Regions from separate parts of the Spiroplasma sp. DGKH1 genome, predicted to be linked through region 1. Evidence: riboswitches for the same ligand, from Rfam matches in the RefSeq annotation. Region 1 holds a riboswitch; each other region holds the start of a gene.
What was found. A riboswitch is a leader RNA that binds a small molecule or an ion and turns the genes downstream of it on or off. The one in region 1 is predicted to bind cobalamin.

Region 1 (6,307 bases):
AGATTCAAAATAATTTTTAATTAAATATTTTATATTAAAAAATCTCTTTATAATTAAAGAGATTTTTTCTTTTACCAGTTGCTTAAAATTACGGTTATAAAAAAAGAACTAAAATTAATGACAAATTATTAAAATCACGGTAGAATTATTTAATATAAAAGATAAAAATTTTTATAAATTTATCTTATTTTCCATAATAATTAAAATTTTATTGTAAAAGTTAGGAGATGACTATGAATAAGAAAAAGCAAATGAGCAAAGTTGGTTTTATTGTTTCTTCGTTAGGAGCAGCAATTGGCCTAGGGGTAATTTGAGGATTACCTGGTTATATTAATAAGAACGGAGGATTTTATTTTTTCTTACTATATATTGTCGCAATGATTATTGTTGGAATTCCGTTATTAATCTTTGAATTTAATTTAGGAAACCTGCGTCGCAAAAGTGTCATTAATATTTTTGAAAAAGAAAATGTTAAAGTAAGTAAATTTATTGGATGGTTTCAATCAACCTTAATGATTATTATTCCAATTTATTATTCAGTTTTAGTTGGTTATACAATTGTTTCAATTGGAATTGAATTTAGTCCTGGCCTTATTAATGATATGGGTGGTAACATTTTTAATAAACATATTTTACAGAGTGGGGGCTTTGGGGTTAGCACCCATGGCGGTTTTCAATGAATTGTGTTTTTAGCCTTTCTCTTAGTTGTTATTTTAGTGGGGTTAATTTTATCATTTGGGGTTAAAGGCATTGAAAAATTAAACAAAGTATTTATGCCCTTATTATTTATTATTATTTTTATTTTAGCAATTTATATCTTAACCGTTCCGGGGAGTAAAGAAGGATTAGCCACTTTATTTTTAAAAGATAATCTAAAAAAATTAGGAACAACTCAAACTTGAAGTAGTGTTTTTTCCTTAGCATTCTTTACCACCTCATTAGGAATGGGAATGATGATGCGGTTTGCCGGTGTTGCTCCGCACAACCAAGACAATACTTCCAAAACATATTTATTAGTAATTGGGATTTTGTTTTTATCGGTTACCAATTTAATTTTTATCTTTGGGTCATCGGGAGCAATTGTTAATAATAGTATAAGTGATAAAACTGATATTTTATTATTCCAACAAGCCATTACAAATAAATTCGGTAGTGATTCAATGGTATTTGTTTTTAATGTCCTTCCCGAAACTTTCCATATTATTAACCAAAATACTGTGGTGGGGTTTGGAAACTTCTTAGGAATTTTGTTTTTCCTAGCCTTATTCATTGCAGGATTAAGCACTACGGTTGGAAACACCGAAGTTATTGTGGATGCAATTGAGACCCAGTATCATTTTAAAAAACGTCGAGTTATTTTCGGAATATGTGCATTAATTATTGTGGTTGGATTAGCATTAGTATTTGAAAATACTTACCAGTTAATTAATTCTTTCCAATTATTAGCTGCGGGGTTAGATCTAATTTTAGTATCATTTGCGCAAGTAATCTTCTTTGTTCATAAAGCTAAAAAATTAGATATTCTAATTAAATATAACAATAAAGTTTCTTGAATTAAATTAGGAACATGATACCGCCTAATGATGTATTATGTTATCCCAGTTATTTTATTAATTATTATTGGCTTTTCGATTTATGATTTTGTAATTTCAACAACAACTAACCCCTGATATATTTCCATCTTAGCATTAGTGCTAGGAATTCTGGTGCCGATTATTTCAGCACTAGCTAATAGTCCTGAAATTTTTAATGCTAAAAATAAAATTAAGAAAACAATTATTCAAAATGAAATTTCAAAAGTAGCACAATCAAAATTAGAAGATGAGGTGGAATAGATGTTAACCATTGTCGCTTTAACAGTATTATTAGTAATCTTAATTTGTTTAGGAATTTTGTTCGCGTTCTTTATTTACAAAGATTTAAAACGAACTGAACATACAATTAAACTTGACCACGAACTAGCTGAGCAGAATTTATTAGAAGTTGATTTAGAAAGCGAATTAGAACAAGAAACCATAAAATAATTTTTATTAAGTATCAAAAAAACTTATTTGAACAATGAAAGTTATTAATAAGATTTGTAAACTAAATCACTGAAATTAAAGGAAAGTGTTATAATGATAAAGAATTAGATATAAAAATTAATAATTTAATATTTGAGAGTATATATAATACCAAATTTCTTGTTAACAAGATTTTTGGTATTTTTTATATCTAATTTTAATAATCTTATTTTAAAATATTAAAATTAAACACTATTTAGAAAGAGTGATTACCTATGAATCCAACTTCAACTGATCTTTTGATTAATAAAATTAATCATATTTTTGAAAAAAATATTCCTGCTTTAGACTTACCAGAAATAGTTAACCTTAATGAATTACTTGAAATAAGTAAATATAAACGTCAACCTTTTGAAGTTTATTGAGTATGAGAAAAAATGTTTACGAAAATAGAAAGTATGTTAACAATATACCAACAATTGCAAATAAACTTAGAACAATTATTATTTTCGGAATCGACAAATTTTATTTTTAAGTTTAGTAAATACCAAGGATCAATTATTCCGACCATCACAATTCACCCCCATAAAGTTAAATTAGAAATTCGCGAAGTTGAATCAGAAACTTCAGCAGTAAATACTTCTCAAGATGATTCTTCAGCAACTAATAGGAAACCAGAACCAAAATATCTTGAAATTCTTAGTGTCCTTAATAAATTATCTTTTGAAAAAATTTTAGAAAGATATGTTATTATTGAAGATGATGAAATGATTAGTTTTGCTGAACTTAAGTCTAATCCGCAGCTATTTGAATTTTATGCAAAATTTTATTTGCATAAAATTAAAACCGAAGTTAATCAATTAAATGTACTTTTAAAATTCCATGATCGAATTCTTATTATTGATATAGCACAACATTATTTTAAATTTTTAAATTCTTTTAAAATTCGCACAAAAGAAATGGTTGATTTTAGTGAACAATTTAAAATTATGGGTTATCAAGAATGAGGCTATATTAAAAAACAAAAATTATCTGCTTTTTTTAAAAACTTTAAGGAGAAAATTTTAAGTGATAGGAAGTTTAAAAAGAAAGAACGTAAAATGGCTGATGTTATTTTTAGTGATACTGGAGAATTTGAAACTTTTTTATGAAATGTTTTAAATGCTCAAAGTCGGTTATTAAGATTTATAGTGGCTAATAATCATTACCAAGTTTTTAACCAAAAATTAATAGATAATTATTTAAATATTATTCATAAAATTCAAGAAAAATGAAAACAAGAAATTGATGAGGGCGAATTAATAGTAACCCAAGTAAAAAAAATTAAAAAAAGAGAACAATTATTATTACGAAAAAAAATTAATGTAGAAAAAAGACTTAAAATAGGGATGATATCGCGTCTTGACTCCTATGAGTGTTCTTCAATGAATGCCGATGAAAACGAAAAAACTTTATAATTAAGGAAAAAAAGAATAATTATTATTCTTTTTTTATTATTTTACAAATTAAAAATAATATAGTAAGATATGTTTACAACTAAATAGCTTTGGAATAATAGATGTTTGGGAAAAGAGTTAGATTCTCTTGCTGTCCCAGCAACTGTGATGCGGATGAACGTTACATTGCCATTAAAGGAAACTTTGAGAAGGGTAACTAGTAAAATGATGCTAAGCCAGGAAACCAGTCTGTTATCTCACTAAATTTATGTTATTCCTGGGAATGAAATAACAAAATTATTTTGTAATCTTTAATAATCTTGCGCATGCTTTTTTTGATTACTTTTAAATAATTTAAAAATATTTGTACTCCTTTCCCTAATGAAGTGAATGCTTTTTAGTTGTCAAGGAAAAGTTGTTTTAGGGATTATTACAAGTTTTTTGTTAACTCTTCATAATTTATTAACAACTCCCATTAGCATTGAACGGGACTTAATATTGTTGAATAATTTAAAAAATCCAGATTACTTTTGGGTTTATTTTAGTATCGCTAATTAAGCAATTACTAAATTATTTTAGCTAGATATTTTTAATATATCTTTGAAAGGAGCAATTATGGCAGTACAAAAAAATAAATATTATCAAGATTCACTTTCACCCCTTGAATATGCTCAAAATAATTTTCAGGGGAAAATGCGGTCAGTTAATTGAAACGTCATTAATGATGATAAAGATTTAGAAGTATGAACCAGAATTACCCAGAATTTTTGATTACCAGAAAAAATTCCAGTTTCTAATGATTTAACATCATGACGTACTTTAAATCCAGAATGACAGCAACTAATTACCCGGACATTTACTGGTTTAACACTATTAGATACAATCCAAGCAACGGTTGGTGATGTTGCCCAAGTTCCTAACTCATTAACCGACCATGAACAAGTTATTTATACCAACTTTGCCTTTATGGTTGCTGTTCATGCCAGATCATACGGAACTATTTTTTCAACTTTATGTTCAAGTGAGCAAATTGAAGAAGCCCATGAATGAGTAATTAACACAAAAAGTTTACAAGAACGGGCTCAAGCATTAATTCCATATTATGTTGGGGATGATCCGTTAAAATCAAAAGTTGCCGCTGCTCTAATGCCAGGATTTTTATTATATGGGGGATTTTATTTACCATTTTACTTATCAGCACGTGGTAAGCTCCCAAATACTTCTGATATTATCCGGTTAATTTTAAGAGACAAGGTTATTCATAACTATTATAGTGGTTATAAATACCAACAAAAAGTTGCTAAATTACCACGAGCCCAACAAGAAGAAATGAAACAATTTGTTTTTGATTTACTAAATGAGTTAATTATTTTAGAAAAAAAATATTTACATGAACTTTATGAAGGTTTTGGCTTAGCTGAAGATGCGATTCGCTTTAGTTTATATAATGCTGGGAAATTTTTACAAAATTTAGGTTACGAATCACCGTTTAGTGAAGAAGAAACAAGAATTGCTCCCGAGATTTTTACTCAGTTATCAGCCCGCGCCGATGAGAACCATGATTTCTTTTCTGGAAATGGTTCTTCGTATGTAATGGGAATTACAGAAGAAACTGAAGATGAAGATTGAGAATTTTAAACGTGAGGAATAATTATGCATGAGGATATTATTAGAGTTTCCGACCACACAGTTACCAAACCAACCGGTGAAATGTATGTTGTTTATTTTTCTTCAACATCAAATAATACTCACCGCTTTATTCAAAAACTAAATATTAAAAACACACGAATTCCCTATGATTTATCAGAAGAAATCTTAGTTGACAAAGATTATGTTTTGATTTGTCCCACATATGGGGGTGGGGGCAATGATTATAAAGGAGCAGTTCCTAAGCAAGTAATTAAATTTTTAAATAACCACCAAAATCGCCAATTTTGTCGCGGGGTAATTGCCTCGGGAAATACTAATTTTGGTGACACCTTTGCGGTAGCTGGACCAATTCTTTCCAAAAAATTACAGGTTCCATTATTATACCAATTTGAATTACTAGGAACTCAACATGATGTCAAAACTATCAAAAAAATATTAAGTGATTTTTGAAAGGAATAGAATTTATGAAGACAAATAAAGTTTCTCTGTTAGCAAATAATGGAGATAATGAAGAATACATTGCTTTAAATGCAAAATCAAAACTATTTGAGCGGGGAAAAGATAATTTTCAATTAGACGTGTTAGCTGCTGAAAGTTATTTAAACCACCATGTGTTACCAAATCTTAAAAAGTTTGCAGATGTTAAAGAACGGATCACTTACTTAGTCAAAGAACAATACTATGATGAAACAATTATTAATAAATATCAAATTGCGGAAATTGAAAAATTAATAGCTCTTGCTAAAAGCTATCAACATCATTTTCCTAGTTTTATGGGAGCATTAAAATTTTTTAACGCTTATGCTTTAAAAACGTTTGATAATCAACAATACTTAGAAACATATGAAGACCGGGTAGTAATGAATGCATTATTTTTTGGGGATGGAGATTTTGAAGCTGCGCAAGCAATTCTAAAAGAAATGATGTTAGGGCGTTTTCAACCTGCAACTCCCACTTTTTTAAACGCGGGGAAAAAACAACGGGGAGAATATATCTCGTGTTATTTATTAAGAGTTGAAGATAATATGGAATCAATTTGTCGGGCAATTTCAACTTCCTTACAGTTGTCAAAACGTGGTGGGGGAGTGGCTTTATGTTTAACTAACCTGCGCGAATTTGGGGCCCCAATTAAAAATATTGCGAACCAAGCCACGGGAGTTATTCCGGTGATGAAAATTTTGGAAGATTCCTTTTCATATGCTAATCAATTAGGTCAAC
Region 2 (6,307 bases), on a different contig from region 1:
ATCAAATATTAGTTAAGAACTATAATAAATCAGAAGCTAAAATTGTTGTTAAACCAGATAGTACTGTTTATATTCCTGGTGATTCTTTGATGGTTTATTTTAATACTGGTGGGAAAAAATTAGTATCGCAAGATTTAATTGAGCCAAATATTGGTAATATTGTAAATAATAAATCTGAAACTATTAGCAAAGCATTGGCTGCTAAAAATAAAGATCTAAAAATCGAAGAAATTGAGTTGTTGTCAATTACCTCTTCAACTGCAAAAGTGACTGCAAAAAAAGACAGCAAAATATATGTTTCTGATAATGTAGAACCAATTGAAATTTATTTTCAAGTATATAATCCTAATATTGGAAAAATAAAAAAACAAACTGCTCATTTTGATATGACTAATTTAGGGGGAGTTTCGACTGATTATACCAAATTAGCTGAATTGAAAGATTCAACGATATTATTAAATTTAGGAAAAAAAATTGTTGAGTTAAATCGAGATGGTTCTTTTAAAAAAGATTTCATTGATGTTCCAGAATCTAACATTACATTTTATAAAATTGTGCAGTTGTTAGATGGTAAAATTTATGTTTTTGCTGGTAATTTTAATAATTTGCTAATTTATTCTTTAGAATTGAGTGGATCAATACCTAAGTTAATTTTGCTTAAAAAATTTAGTGGCCCTGATAAGATTCTTTACTTTTTCCCACTTTCTAATGGGCAGTTTTTAGCTGCTAGTGATAAATATATTTATATTTTTGATTTTGATTGAACACTTAAAAAAACATATGATTTCTATGAAACGTCTAATCACGGTGGGAAAGTTATTGGATTTTTATTAATTAATAAAAATCCAAATTTTGGGGATTTGATAAAAATTGTTACAGAGAATAATATTTATTCTTGAGAAATTGGATCAGATAATTTTAAACTTTTATCACAAACCGCTACTCTTGTTCAGACTATTGCGCAATTGGATGATGGCACTATTTTGGCTTTCAATTATGGGAGTCATCAAATTTTACAATTGAATGATGATGGTACAATTAGAATTGTGGTTGCTAACATGTTAGAGAGTTATGCTGCTGGTTTTTTTGAGACTTCTGATCATAAATTATTTTTTTCAGTAGTTAGTGCTGATATAAATCATCTTTATTTATATGAATTAAATAATAAATAGTTTATTTAGATGTAAAAAATAAAATAATGCTTGCAATTTTGACAACTTCTTCATATTATTAAGATAACAACTTAAAAAAGCAAATTTTGGATATTACGGGAATTAGGTGCAAGTCCTAGGCTGTCCCAGCAACTGTAATGCTGATGAACACTATAAAAATCCATTGAGATAAAGATCTTGAGAAGGAATAGTAAGTAAAATGAAGCTAAGCCAGTAGACCGATCTAAAAATTTACAAACCAATTATCAATACGATAATTATTATCCCTGGGGTTTGGATAATTAATTGTTTACTAGTAGTTAAAATGAAGGTTGATTTTCTAACCAAAACCTACTAATTAATAATTATTCAAAACGCTCCAAAAGCGTTTTTTTAGTTGTTAAGAACTCATAATTAAAGGAGAACAATATGAATAAAACTAATAAAAAAAATTGAGTAATGTGGTTAATAATTGCCATTGCGAGTATTATTTTTAGTGCTTCGGTAATCTTAAACATTACATATTTACCAAAGTATTTTGCATTAAAAAATCGGGTTGATAATACTTTAAAAATAAAAATTAATGCCTACGATGCGACAAAACCGGTCCATGAAATGTTGTTTAGTTCCAACTATGAATCAACAATGTTAACATTAGGAGATTTAATGCAAAATTATCCTGATAGCTTTGAGGTTATTGCCAGTGGTTCTTTAGGACATTGGCTAGAAGGAGTTAATACTAACAACGGATGAATTAAAAAAACAGCTCATGATTCTGAATATTGAGCAATTACCAGTCCCACAAATTCAAAATGTAAGGGTAATACTGATCCTAAAAGCAATATTCCTGATATTTGTGGGGTGGGGATTGATGATTTATTCTTGAAAAATAATGATATTTTTAATTTAATGTTAGTTACACAATAAAATTATGAAAAATTTTTGAGGTAGACTAAAAACAAAATTTTTGTTTCATAAGCGTCCCTATACTATTAAAACTTTAATTCAAATTTGCTTAATTCCAATTTATGCGGCGTTAGTTTTTGCTTTAAAAGAAGCAATGGCTTTTTTACCGAACATTGAGCCAGTGACATTATTAATTTTATTTGCTGGAGTTTATTTTCCTTTTTATATGAGTTTTGGTATTAGTTTAATTTTTTGTTTTCTTGATGGTTTATACTGGGGCTTTAATTTAAGTTGGTTTTTACCATACTTAATTATTTGGCCACTTTTAGCGGTACTTGGACGCGTTTGTCGTCCGTTAATTCTCAGATGATGGTGAACTTTTATTATTATTGCTGGTCTTTTTGGGTTATTATTTGGTTTTGTTTTTGCTGTTATTAACTGACTGTTAGTGGTCATCATTGGCAATCAAATCAATGGGGGGCAAAGTTTTGCCTTAATTGCTTGATGATTAAACGGGTTATCTTATGATGGTATTCACTGTGCGGGAAATATTATGATGGCCGGGGTTTTATTTTATCCCTTAACCAGACTATGAGTTAACCATCTCCAATATTATTTATTTTATGAAGATGATAAACGTATTATTTCCTATAATATTTTTTCCAAAAAAACCCAAGCAAAATTAGAAACAACTTCATCATTAGAAATGAAACCATTAGAACCATTAAGCGAAAATGAAAAAACACAAGAAAGGTAGTTACATTTAAGAATGAAAAAATTATTAACAATATTTACGAGTCTAACTTTATTAACCACTATTACAACACCATTGGTGGGGTGTTTAAATGATCAAACAAACAATCAACAATATCAAGAACCGGCGTGAGTAAAAACTTTTGCCAAAGCGGTCGTTGAAAACAAAGAAACAGTCAGAGTAGCTTATGAGAATTATTATGTTGATACCAATACTAAAACAATTTGGGATCAGCGTGATTATTTAGATATTGCAAAAAATAATAATCTTTTTATTTATTTACAAGCAGCTAATAATTTAACAGAAGCGACGCAGTATCTACAATTAATTGATACTGCTGATATGGGAATGACAACAAAAGGAAAAGAACCAATAACTTTTGATAGTAATTTTGAAAGTAACCAGTTTATTACCCAAGATACTTCGGCCGGTGGCGTAGCATTAATGGCCCACCAGAAATTTGATGATATTTTAAATAGTAGCAAGGCAAAAACAACTTGAAGTGATGCTGCACGTGAAGATTTTATTAAATTTGCTTCAATGTCTTATAAGTATAAAGGAGAAGACCGCGCAACTTGATGAAATTCAAACCATTGAGAGAAACTATTATCGACTGAAAAAAATATCCCGGATTTAAAAAATCCCTCAATTGTCTATTCAGAATTAGATTTATATAACCAGTGAGCAGCGGGTAATCCGGGTATGAATGTGCCGCTAAGTGTAGTAGCAAAGGGATTGTTTAAATTACATGCCACAACTCAGAAGCATGTTTTTCGTTTGGAAGTTAATTCAAATGAATATTGAATTAATAATAATGGGGAAGTAGTTACTTATTCATTACCCCACTGGGGATTTATGTTTCAAATTTATGATACTCCTAATCAACAAGAGTGAACAAAAGATCATTTAGCTTTTTCATCACCCCAATTACCAATTATTAATAAAGAAACGTTTAAATATCAAGATATTAAAGATTATTTATTACAATCAGATTATTTATCATTTAATGACCAAGAAACAACAAAATTTAAAGATAATAAAATTATGGATAGTTAACGCCATATCATAACATTCGGAAAAATATCCGTACGAATGTTTGCAAAGGAGAATTAAAATGAAAAATTTACTAACAATAATGTCAAGTTTAACATTAATTACAACCCCAATAATTTCGCAAGTGGGAAATATCCAAAATGCAACATCGCAGGAGTTATTAACACCGGGGGTTGATAATAATTATCAGATTGATGCTAATTGGGATTTTAGTTCGGCTACCCCTAGCAATAATGAAACCATTACTATAAATGCTTATGTTGACTGATCACAATGAGATCCCGCGAAACCCCAACAAACCCTAGCAACAATTACGACTAAAATTGATAAAACCTTATTACAAGATGATAATACTTTAGGTAATCTAATGAATTATTTAAATAATTATTATCCAACAATTACTGTTGGTATCAAAGCACCTTTTAAAATTAATCCGGAGGTAACCCAATATGGACGAGTTCTCGAAGGAATTTATGATTGAGATCACGCAGTACAGGATTATTTAACTGGTTGAAAAGAGTCATATTGATCATTAAATAGTCCCACTAATCCATTTTGTGTTGAGCAACCAAATAATTATTGTACCAGAGGAATTGATGGTTTAGAATTACAGCAAAATGACACATTTGATTTGTATTTTGTAAGATTAGTTTAAATTATATTATATATAGTAAATTATTAATTTATTTTTATTATCACTACCTTATTAACCATAAATATGGTAGTGATAATATTTATCCTAATAATAGAAATATATTTTTATTTTTTGTTATTTTTTAAAAAAATATGTAATAATAAAATTATAAGAAAAATTAAGGAGATATATAATTATGAATAAGTTATTGATTATTTTAGGAACATTAACATTAGGTGGTACCCCAGCGGTGGGAGCTTTAACAGGACAATTAAATTCTGCAAGTTTTACCTCAACAAATAATGTGAAGTTAGTTAATAAGACTAACTTAAATGATATGAAAATTAATCCAACTACTATTGAACTAAATAGTAATGAAGTTGATGATATTACGACTCATGTGTGAACTACAATGTTAAATTCATATCCTACTTATGAAGAATTTTGGGTTGATTTATTAACAAATCCAGAGCGCTTTATTATTAAAGATGCTGAATTAGAAATGCCAAATTTTGATTCATAAATTACATACAATATTTATATTATTGCGAAACCAACGGATGAAAAATATGAAGGAGTTGCTAATTTTAAAGTTATTTTAAAAAATACCGGAAAAATTGATATTAATGATTTTACTGAATTATTAAAAAATGGGATAACAGTTAAAGCAAAAACAACAAAGATTGCTTTTGGTACAACAAATGCAAATGCTTATAAAGAAGAAATTTTTAATAATTTAGATATTTTCTTAGCCGCATCACCGGAAGAAACAGGAAGTTTATTTATTGACAATATTAATAATATTGAAGTTATCGGTCTTGATAATCCAGTTACTAAAATTAATAACTATACCTTTAAATATCACATTAGATTAAATGTTGTCAAAGAGTCAGTTAATTTAGTACAAAATAGTTTTTTATCATTTGATTTAACTTTAGGAGTATTGTATAAAAATTTAACATTTAATCCTAACTATTCTGAATCAGGAACGGCAACCGCCGATTGAAGTAGTTATGATTCATGAGCAAATTCAAATAAATATCGTAGTTGAAATACAATAGCCGATTTATCAAAATGATATGGCGAAGATTGAGAACGTTTTAAAACTGAATACTCAAATCTAATTATAAATTATAGTAATCTTGGCTATGATTGAAATTGATCATTAATTGCTGGCTCACATAGTAATGAAAATTTAGCTCTTAATTTAAAAGATATTTCACCCACTGAAGAAGGGACAAAAATATCAGAACTTTCGTGAAGTGATTCTTCAGGAATGGCATATGCTAATATAACTTTAACAATATGAATAAGAATTATTCCTGAAACAATGGAGCTTCAATTTCGAACTTATGGTTTTATGGAAATTAAGGTAATTTCAGCGCCGCTTGACCGAATTTCTGGAACAATGGCAATAAATAGTGTAAAATTTGAATAAGATAAAAAATTAGAAGGCCCACATGGTGTTTTCTAATTTTTTATTTTTTGAAAGGAACTTATTGTAAATGAAGTTGGCAATTTTTCATTGAAAAATATTAGTAACATATTTATGATTATTAATAACATTCATTAGCACTAAAGTATATTTTATTCTTCAATTTTTACTAAATTTTTTGTTTTTACTAGGAATTAGCAGCATTATAGTGACCAAGAATGCGCTTGGAACTAATATTGCTTGAACTTATTTTTTATTATATTTTTGTTTTAATTTTGTGAGCGGAATTTATATTTGTTTAATAACATTAGCCCTTTTTAAAGATGAGGAACAAGATGGTACTAACTATTTAATTACTAGCACCCTAAAATATT
Region 3 (6,307 bases), on a different contig from region 1:
TCCGTATCGAATTAAAAAAATTTCTGAGCGTTTAAATAAATTTAATATTGAAAAAGCAAATAAAATTATTATAAAATTGTTTGAAATTGATTATAAAATAAAAAAAGGTATAATAAATAAAGACATTAGTAGTGATTTATTTTTAATTAATTTATTTGATTTAAATGAATAGACTATAATGAATAGATGTTATGGAGATGGTTCAAAAAAATGAAAGAAAATAAATTATATGCCCACATTGTTTATGCTTTATATAATACGTTTAAAGACGATAACATTAAAGCACAAATTATTGTTAATTCTGAATTTAAAGCGTTAGTAATCAAACAAATTTGTTCTTTATTAACTTTAGAAAAAGAATTTGATGCATCATTTAACGATGAAAAATATACCATGGCCTTTGCGCAAGCGTTAGCCAATGTGACAAATGAATCAGCCACCATTGAAAAAATTGATGGGGCAACTTTCAATCAATTAGATGAAGACTATGTTGAATATATTAAATATATTTGTGATAATTTTAAAGTTGAAAAAGACTACATTACACAGGAAAATGTTGTTACCATTGATGGCATTGACCAAATTGCTGATTTTGTTGATGAAAAAGCAATTGATAATGCTCGTGATCAGATGAATAAAAAAGCGGCTAAGGAATTGGAAAAAGATCAGCACCAAGATTCTACCCAAAATACTGGACCGATGACGGGAGCTGGAATGGGAATGAATGCTTTTGATCCAAGCAAACTAGACATGGGCCAAATGATGCAACAAATGGCTAATATGCCAATTCATCCCCGTTTAGACCCGCGTTTTTATCCTTACCGCACTAAACCTAAATTTATGCCATTATTTAAAAAAATTGTGGCTGGATTAGTGATCCTAGCGGCGGTTGGTTTAATTATTTTATGATTATTAGGGTCATTTCTCGGAATTACTATTGATACGAATGTAATTGTTTATAAATGAAACGGGTCTGTCATTATTGTTGGTGGTGGCGCTGATGCGGGCATTCATGCTGGAAATGATAATTTTGTGGGACCATTTCCATTTTCTTCCAAGTTAAAACTGGCGTTAGCTGGCGCTGGTTCAATGAGTTTATTTAGTGGATTATTACCGATTATTCCTGCAATTTTTATGGGTTATGAATTATTAGGAACAAAACGTTTTAAAAGAGATAATTATACTGTTAAAATGCTAACAGTCGGGATTAGTGTTATTATTTTATTATATTCTTCTCTTTCATTAATTAGTATTTTGTTACCTAATTATGTTAGCAATATTGTTAACGGTCTTGGTGTTCCTAAAAGTGGGCTTAATGTTGGTGATTCAAAGTTATTTGGTGGAATTCTAACACCGGATTCTGATCTACAGCAAACTTTAAATAATATTATCAATGAAATTAATAATAGTTCTTCGTATAAATTAATTTATGCATTTAGTGTGATCTTTATGATTGCCGGATTAGTTGCTTCCCTTGCTGCCATTGCTTTAATGGTTGTTGCTCCTAAACTTGACCGTAATAAATTAGTGCGTGCTAATGAAGAATACCAAAAAGCAGTTAATGCCGCAATGCGTGGTGAAAAATATACAATGGATCCTTCTTTATTTGATGAAGAATTTAGAGAAGATAATCCGTTTAATCCTTTTGGAAATAAGGATAAAAATAAGAATAATGACCAAGATGATGAAGATAATTAGAATTCTAATTATCTTTTTAAATTAAAATAAAAAAATAGTAACTACTTTGATAGTTACTATTTTTTATTTAATACCAGTCTAATTATTTCCTAAAATTAATTTACACGGATCATTAATTTACTTTTCATTCTTGCTGCTTTATTAGCATGATAAATCCCTTTAGTTACAGCTTTGTCAATTAATGAAACAGCACTGTTTACTAAATCATTAGCATTTTCTTGTTTTTCTGCAATTGCTAAATTAGCTTTTTTAATTGCTGTTTTAATTGAAGATTTAAATGATTTATTAGCTAAATTAGCTTTTTCATTTGTTTTGATTCTTTTAACTTGTGATTTGATATTTGCCATTAATATTCATTCCTTTCATTTACTTAGACACAAAGGAATTATAGCAAATAGATATATATGTGTAAATATAAAAACTTAGTTTTTTAGAGAATTTATAATTTTTAGACTGATAATTATTTTTCTAAATTATGAAACTTATTGTTTTTTAGTGTTTAGTTAATTAAGATATTAGCAGGGAAAGTTAAAAACTTATTAACTTCATTTATAGCAATTGTAATAACTATATTATTTTATTTCCCTAAAATTTTTAAAAGAAAGGAAAATAAAGAAATGAAAAAGTTATTAGCAATTTTTGGCGCTGTTGGTTTAACAGCAACCGGAGCAAGTAACATTGTTGCTTGCCATAAAGAAGAAACAACAACGGGGATTACAGAAGAAGCACAAAAAGCTATTAATAGTTATATTACTTTTACTTTTGTTAGTCATTTATTTACTAAAAATAGTGATGGTAGTTATTCATTAGCTCAAAAAGGTCAAGGGACATTATCATTAATACCTGACAATATAATGGATATGAATTCGGCCAAAATTAATGGTGTTGACATACCAATGAGCATCTTATCTGCTACAGGTATAGTATACTTGGGTAATTTTATTACTAGTTTAGGGTTTAATTCCGAAAGTTTGGACCCAATGGGTAATTATGATTTATCCCAAATTACTATTGGAGAGAAAGGAACAAGCACATTTGTTAAAACTGGCGATGATACAAAGTTTACAGCCAATTGAAATGTTAATGTTGACCTAACTAGTGGTGATAAAACAATAAACTTTACTAATTCAGGTAGTTTAGAATTTGAAAAAAACTAAGAATATAATTTCTTAGTTTTTTAAATTATATATTATTTTTAGGATTTCATTGTTTTTTAAATTTAAAGGAATAGAATATATATGAAAACAAAGACACATATACAAGAGAGGTTTTCCCTGATGATTACTATTGATAAAATTAAGGAAGCACGAGATAGAATTAGTGATTATATTAACTCTGATAATATAATTCATGATTTGGCACTATCAAAAATGCTTAATGCGGAAATATATTTAAAATTAGAGAATTTACAACGAACAGGAAGTTTCAAAATTAGAGGAAGTTTAAATAAGATTCTTTCTTTGAATGAAGCCGAACGTGCTAAAGGGATTATTGCTGCATCTGCTGGCAATCATGCTCAAGGTGTTGCCTTGGCATGTTTATTAACAAATACTAGATGTACTATAGTAATGCCAGAAAATGCACCAAAATCAAAAATTGAGGCAACTAAATTATATGGTGCAGATATTATTTTATCTGGTTCTAATTTTGATGGGGCGTTAAAAACTGCATTAGAAGTTCAAAAATTACAGCAATTAACATTTGTACATGCTTTTGATGATGAAGAGGTTATTAGTGGGCAAGGTACTATTGGATTAGAATTAATTGAACAAGTTAAAGGTTTAGATACAATAATTGTTCCCGTTGGTGGTGGCGGTTTAATTTCAGGTATTGCTATTGCCGCAAAAACATTAAATCCAGAAGTTAAAATTATTGGTGTTGAAGTTGAAAATGTGCCATCTTTAACTAAAGCCTTTGAGTTTGATAGATCAATTGAAGTTGAACCTAGTAAAACAATTGCGGATGGTATTAATGTGCAAAAAATTGGTTTAATTACTTTTGAAATTTGTAAACAATATGTTGATGAAATTGTTACTGTTTCAGAGAAAGAAGTTAAAGAAGCAATTTTGTTTTTATTAGCAAAAGACAAAATTTTAGCAGAAGGTGCTGGCGCTGTAGCTTATGCAGGAGTTTTATCTGAAAAAATTAAATTAATACAAAATACTAATGTGACAATCATTATTTCGGGTGGAAATATTGATTTATCTAAATTAAATGAGATTTTGAATGAAAATATAAACGACGGTTAGGAGTTTATTTTTTTAATTTAAAAATGAAAAATTTTGGTTTATTTATGATATAGTTTAAGTATGAAAGATGTTGATCTTTCAAAAATTAAATAAAATAAATATGGTTTTTAATTAGGGAATTGTGTTAAAAGCACAAGCTGTACCAGCAACTGTAAAACTGACGAACACTGTAATAACCACTGAGAAAATTTCTTGGGAAGGGCAGTAAGTAGGTTGAAGTAAAGCCAGTAGACCTACCATGTTTTTGAACTTTGATTACTTCTGGAATAAAGTAATCCTGTAATTTATTTAATTTTTGTATTTTTACAAAAATGAAAAATAATAAATTATTGAATTTTATTAACAAATACAACAAAGATAACTAAATATTATTTTTGTTTATTTAAAGTACTTAAATAATAATTAAAACAGAAACGGGGAAAAGCGGGAATGAAATTAAATGACAAAAAGTTTTTATATAACAAAGAAACTGATGGAGGAACTACTTCAACAATAAGCAGTATTATTAGTAATTCGTTTGCTATTTTTACTAAAGAAAATCCTTTAAAATCATATGATATTGATGCCTTAAAAGAAGAAATAATGAAAATTGTTAATGTTGAAAAAAATGATTCAACTTATGAAAATGCTAATATGTCAGCAGATACACCAGCTGGTCAAATGATGAATATGGCTGCAACAACTGCCAAAGAATATGCTTTACGCTTTTTATTAAGTAAGGAATATCGTGATGCTCATCAAAATGGGGATATTCATATTCATGATTTAGACTATTATCCATCAAAAACAACAACATGTGTGCAGTATGATTTAAAAGATATTTTTGCTAATGGTTTTTGAACAAAGAATGGAATGGTTCGCGAACCACAAACTATTCAGTCTTATGCCACACTAGCAGCAATCGTTTTTCAATCACACCAAAATGAACAACATGGTGGTCAAGCAATTCCAGCTTTTGATTATTTTTTAGCTCCTGGTGTTTTGAAATCATTTCGCAAAAATTTAGTCAAACAATTAGAATTTATTTTAAAATTAAATAATTTAAAAAGCCAAGCAAATTGACAAGCACTAATTCAAACAAAAATTAACACTATTGATTTGCAACTTAATAAAGAAGCACAACTTGAAATTAGTAAATTATTAAATTTAAATATAAACCAAGTTAAAATTGCTTTTGAGGAGGGATATCTTACAACAGAAAAAGAAACTTTCCAAGCAATGGAAGGATTTATTCATAATTTAAATACAATGCATTCACGAGGAGGAAACCAAGTTGTTTTTTCATCAATAAATTATGGAACTGATACTTCTTCCGAAGGAAGAATGGTGATAAGACAAATATTATTAGCAACTCAAAAAGGACTTGGAAAAAACGAAACCCCAATTTTTCCTATTCAGATCTTTAAAGTTAAAGCAGGAATTTCTTACTCGGAAGAAGATTTTAATTTAGCAATTAATAATTGAAAACAAGCTGAAAAGGGGTTACTAAATTATAAAACTAAAAACTTTGATTTATTGATTCTTGCTTGCCAAACGAATTCAACTCGGTTATTTCCTAATTTTGTTTTTTTAGATACACCATTTAATAAGCATGAAAATTGAAATCCTGCTGATCCAAATAATTATTTAAATGAAGTTGCGACGATGGGCTGCCGGACAAGAACTTTTGAAAATGTTAATGGATATAAAACACCAGTTGGTCGTGGTAATATTTCTTTTACAACTATGAATTTACCGCGTTTAGCCATTGAAGCGGTGAAAGAAGTTAAAGAAGAAAATTTATCATACGATGATTTTTTAAAAAAAGTAAGTGCCTTATTTTTAGAAAAAGTAAGAACAATGAGTATTTTAATTGCTAAACAGTTAAAAGAACGTTTTGATTATCAAAAAACAGCATTATTAAAGCAATTTCCTTTTATGGTAAAAAATAATGTATGAAAACATCATAAGGACATTTCAAAAGATGAATATGTTGGAAATATGATTAACCAGGGTAGTTTAACAATTGGTTTTATTGGTGGGCATAATGCTATGAAAATGATCTTTGGAAAAGGCCACGGTGAATCAGATGCAGCATATGATTTATTATACCAAGCAGTATTAACAATGAATGAAATTGCTAATCAATATAAACAAAAATATAATTTAAACTATTCAGTTATTGCCACTCCAGCCGAAGGATTATCGGGACGTTTTACTAGAATGGATGTTAAAAAATATGGAGTTATCCCTGGTGTTAATGACAGTAATTATTATGTTAATTCATTCCATGTTGATGTTAAACAAGATATTAGCATTTTTGAAAAAATAAAAAAAGAAGCACCATTCCATGCAATCACATTAGGTGGACATATTAGCTA

Region 2: linked by a shared signal. The riboswitch ahead of QPK10_RS00805 (hypothetical protein) and the one ahead of nrdF (class 1b ribonucleoside-diphosphate reductase subunit beta) in region 1 are both predicted to bind cobalamin.
Region 3: linked by a shared signal. The riboswitch ahead of QPK10_RS01565 (anaerobic ribonucleoside triphosphate reductase) and the one ahead of nrdF (class 1b ribonucleoside-diphosphate reductase subunit beta) in region 1 are both predicted to bind cobalamin.

The regions. Positions count from the first base shown of each region.
Region 1 covers NZ_JASTWG010000007.1:76,923-83,229, reverse strand. Annotated here, with positions in the region: gene QPK10_RS06045 (lipoprotein) at 1-13, shown strand, start outside; gene QPK10_RS06040 (sodium-dependent transporter) at 234-1,835, shown strand; gene QPK10_RS06035 (hypothetical protein) at 1,836-2,024, shown strand; gene QPK10_RS06030 (hypothetical protein) at 2,279-3,460, shown strand; cobalamin riboswitch at 3,529-3,707, shown strand; gene nrdF (class 1b ribonucleoside-diphosphate reductase subunit beta) at 4,055-5,077, shown strand; gene nrdI (class Ib ribonucleoside-diphosphate reductase assembly flavoprotein NrdI) at 5,093-5,548, shown strand; gene nrdE (class 1b ribonucleoside-diphosphate reductase subunit alpha) at 5,554-6,307, shown strand, end outside.
Region 2 covers NZ_JASTWG010000001.1:178,040-184,346, reverse strand. Annotated here, with positions in the region: gene QPK10_RS00810 (hypothetical protein) at 1-1,172, shown strand, start outside; cobalamin riboswitch at 1,244-1,414, shown strand; gene QPK10_RS00805 (hypothetical protein) at 1,581-2,078, shown strand; gene QPK10_RS00800 (hypothetical protein) at 2,083-2,814, shown strand; gene QPK10_RS00795 (lipoprotein) at 2,827-3,867, shown strand; gene QPK10_RS00790 (hypothetical protein) at 3,926-4,519, shown strand; gene QPK10_RS00785 (hypothetical protein) at 4,695-5,021, shown strand; gene QPK10_RS00780 (hypothetical protein) at 5,442-5,936, shown strand; gene QPK10_RS00775 (hypothetical protein) at 6,142-6,307, shown strand, end outside.
Region 3 covers NZ_JASTWG010000002.1:4,609-10,915, reverse strand. Annotated here, with positions in the region: gene holA (DNA polymerase III subunit delta) at 1-172, shown strand, start outside; gene QPK10_RS01585 (hypothetical protein) at 211-1,698, shown strand; gene rpsT (30S ribosomal protein S20) at 1,794-2,045, opposite strand; gene QPK10_RS01575 (lipoprotein) at 2,316-2,855, shown strand; gene ilvA (threonine ammonia-lyase) at 2,976-3,947, shown strand; cobalamin riboswitch at 4,032-4,203, shown strand; gene QPK10_RS01565 (anaerobic ribonucleoside triphosphate reductase) at 4,377-6,307, shown strand, end outside.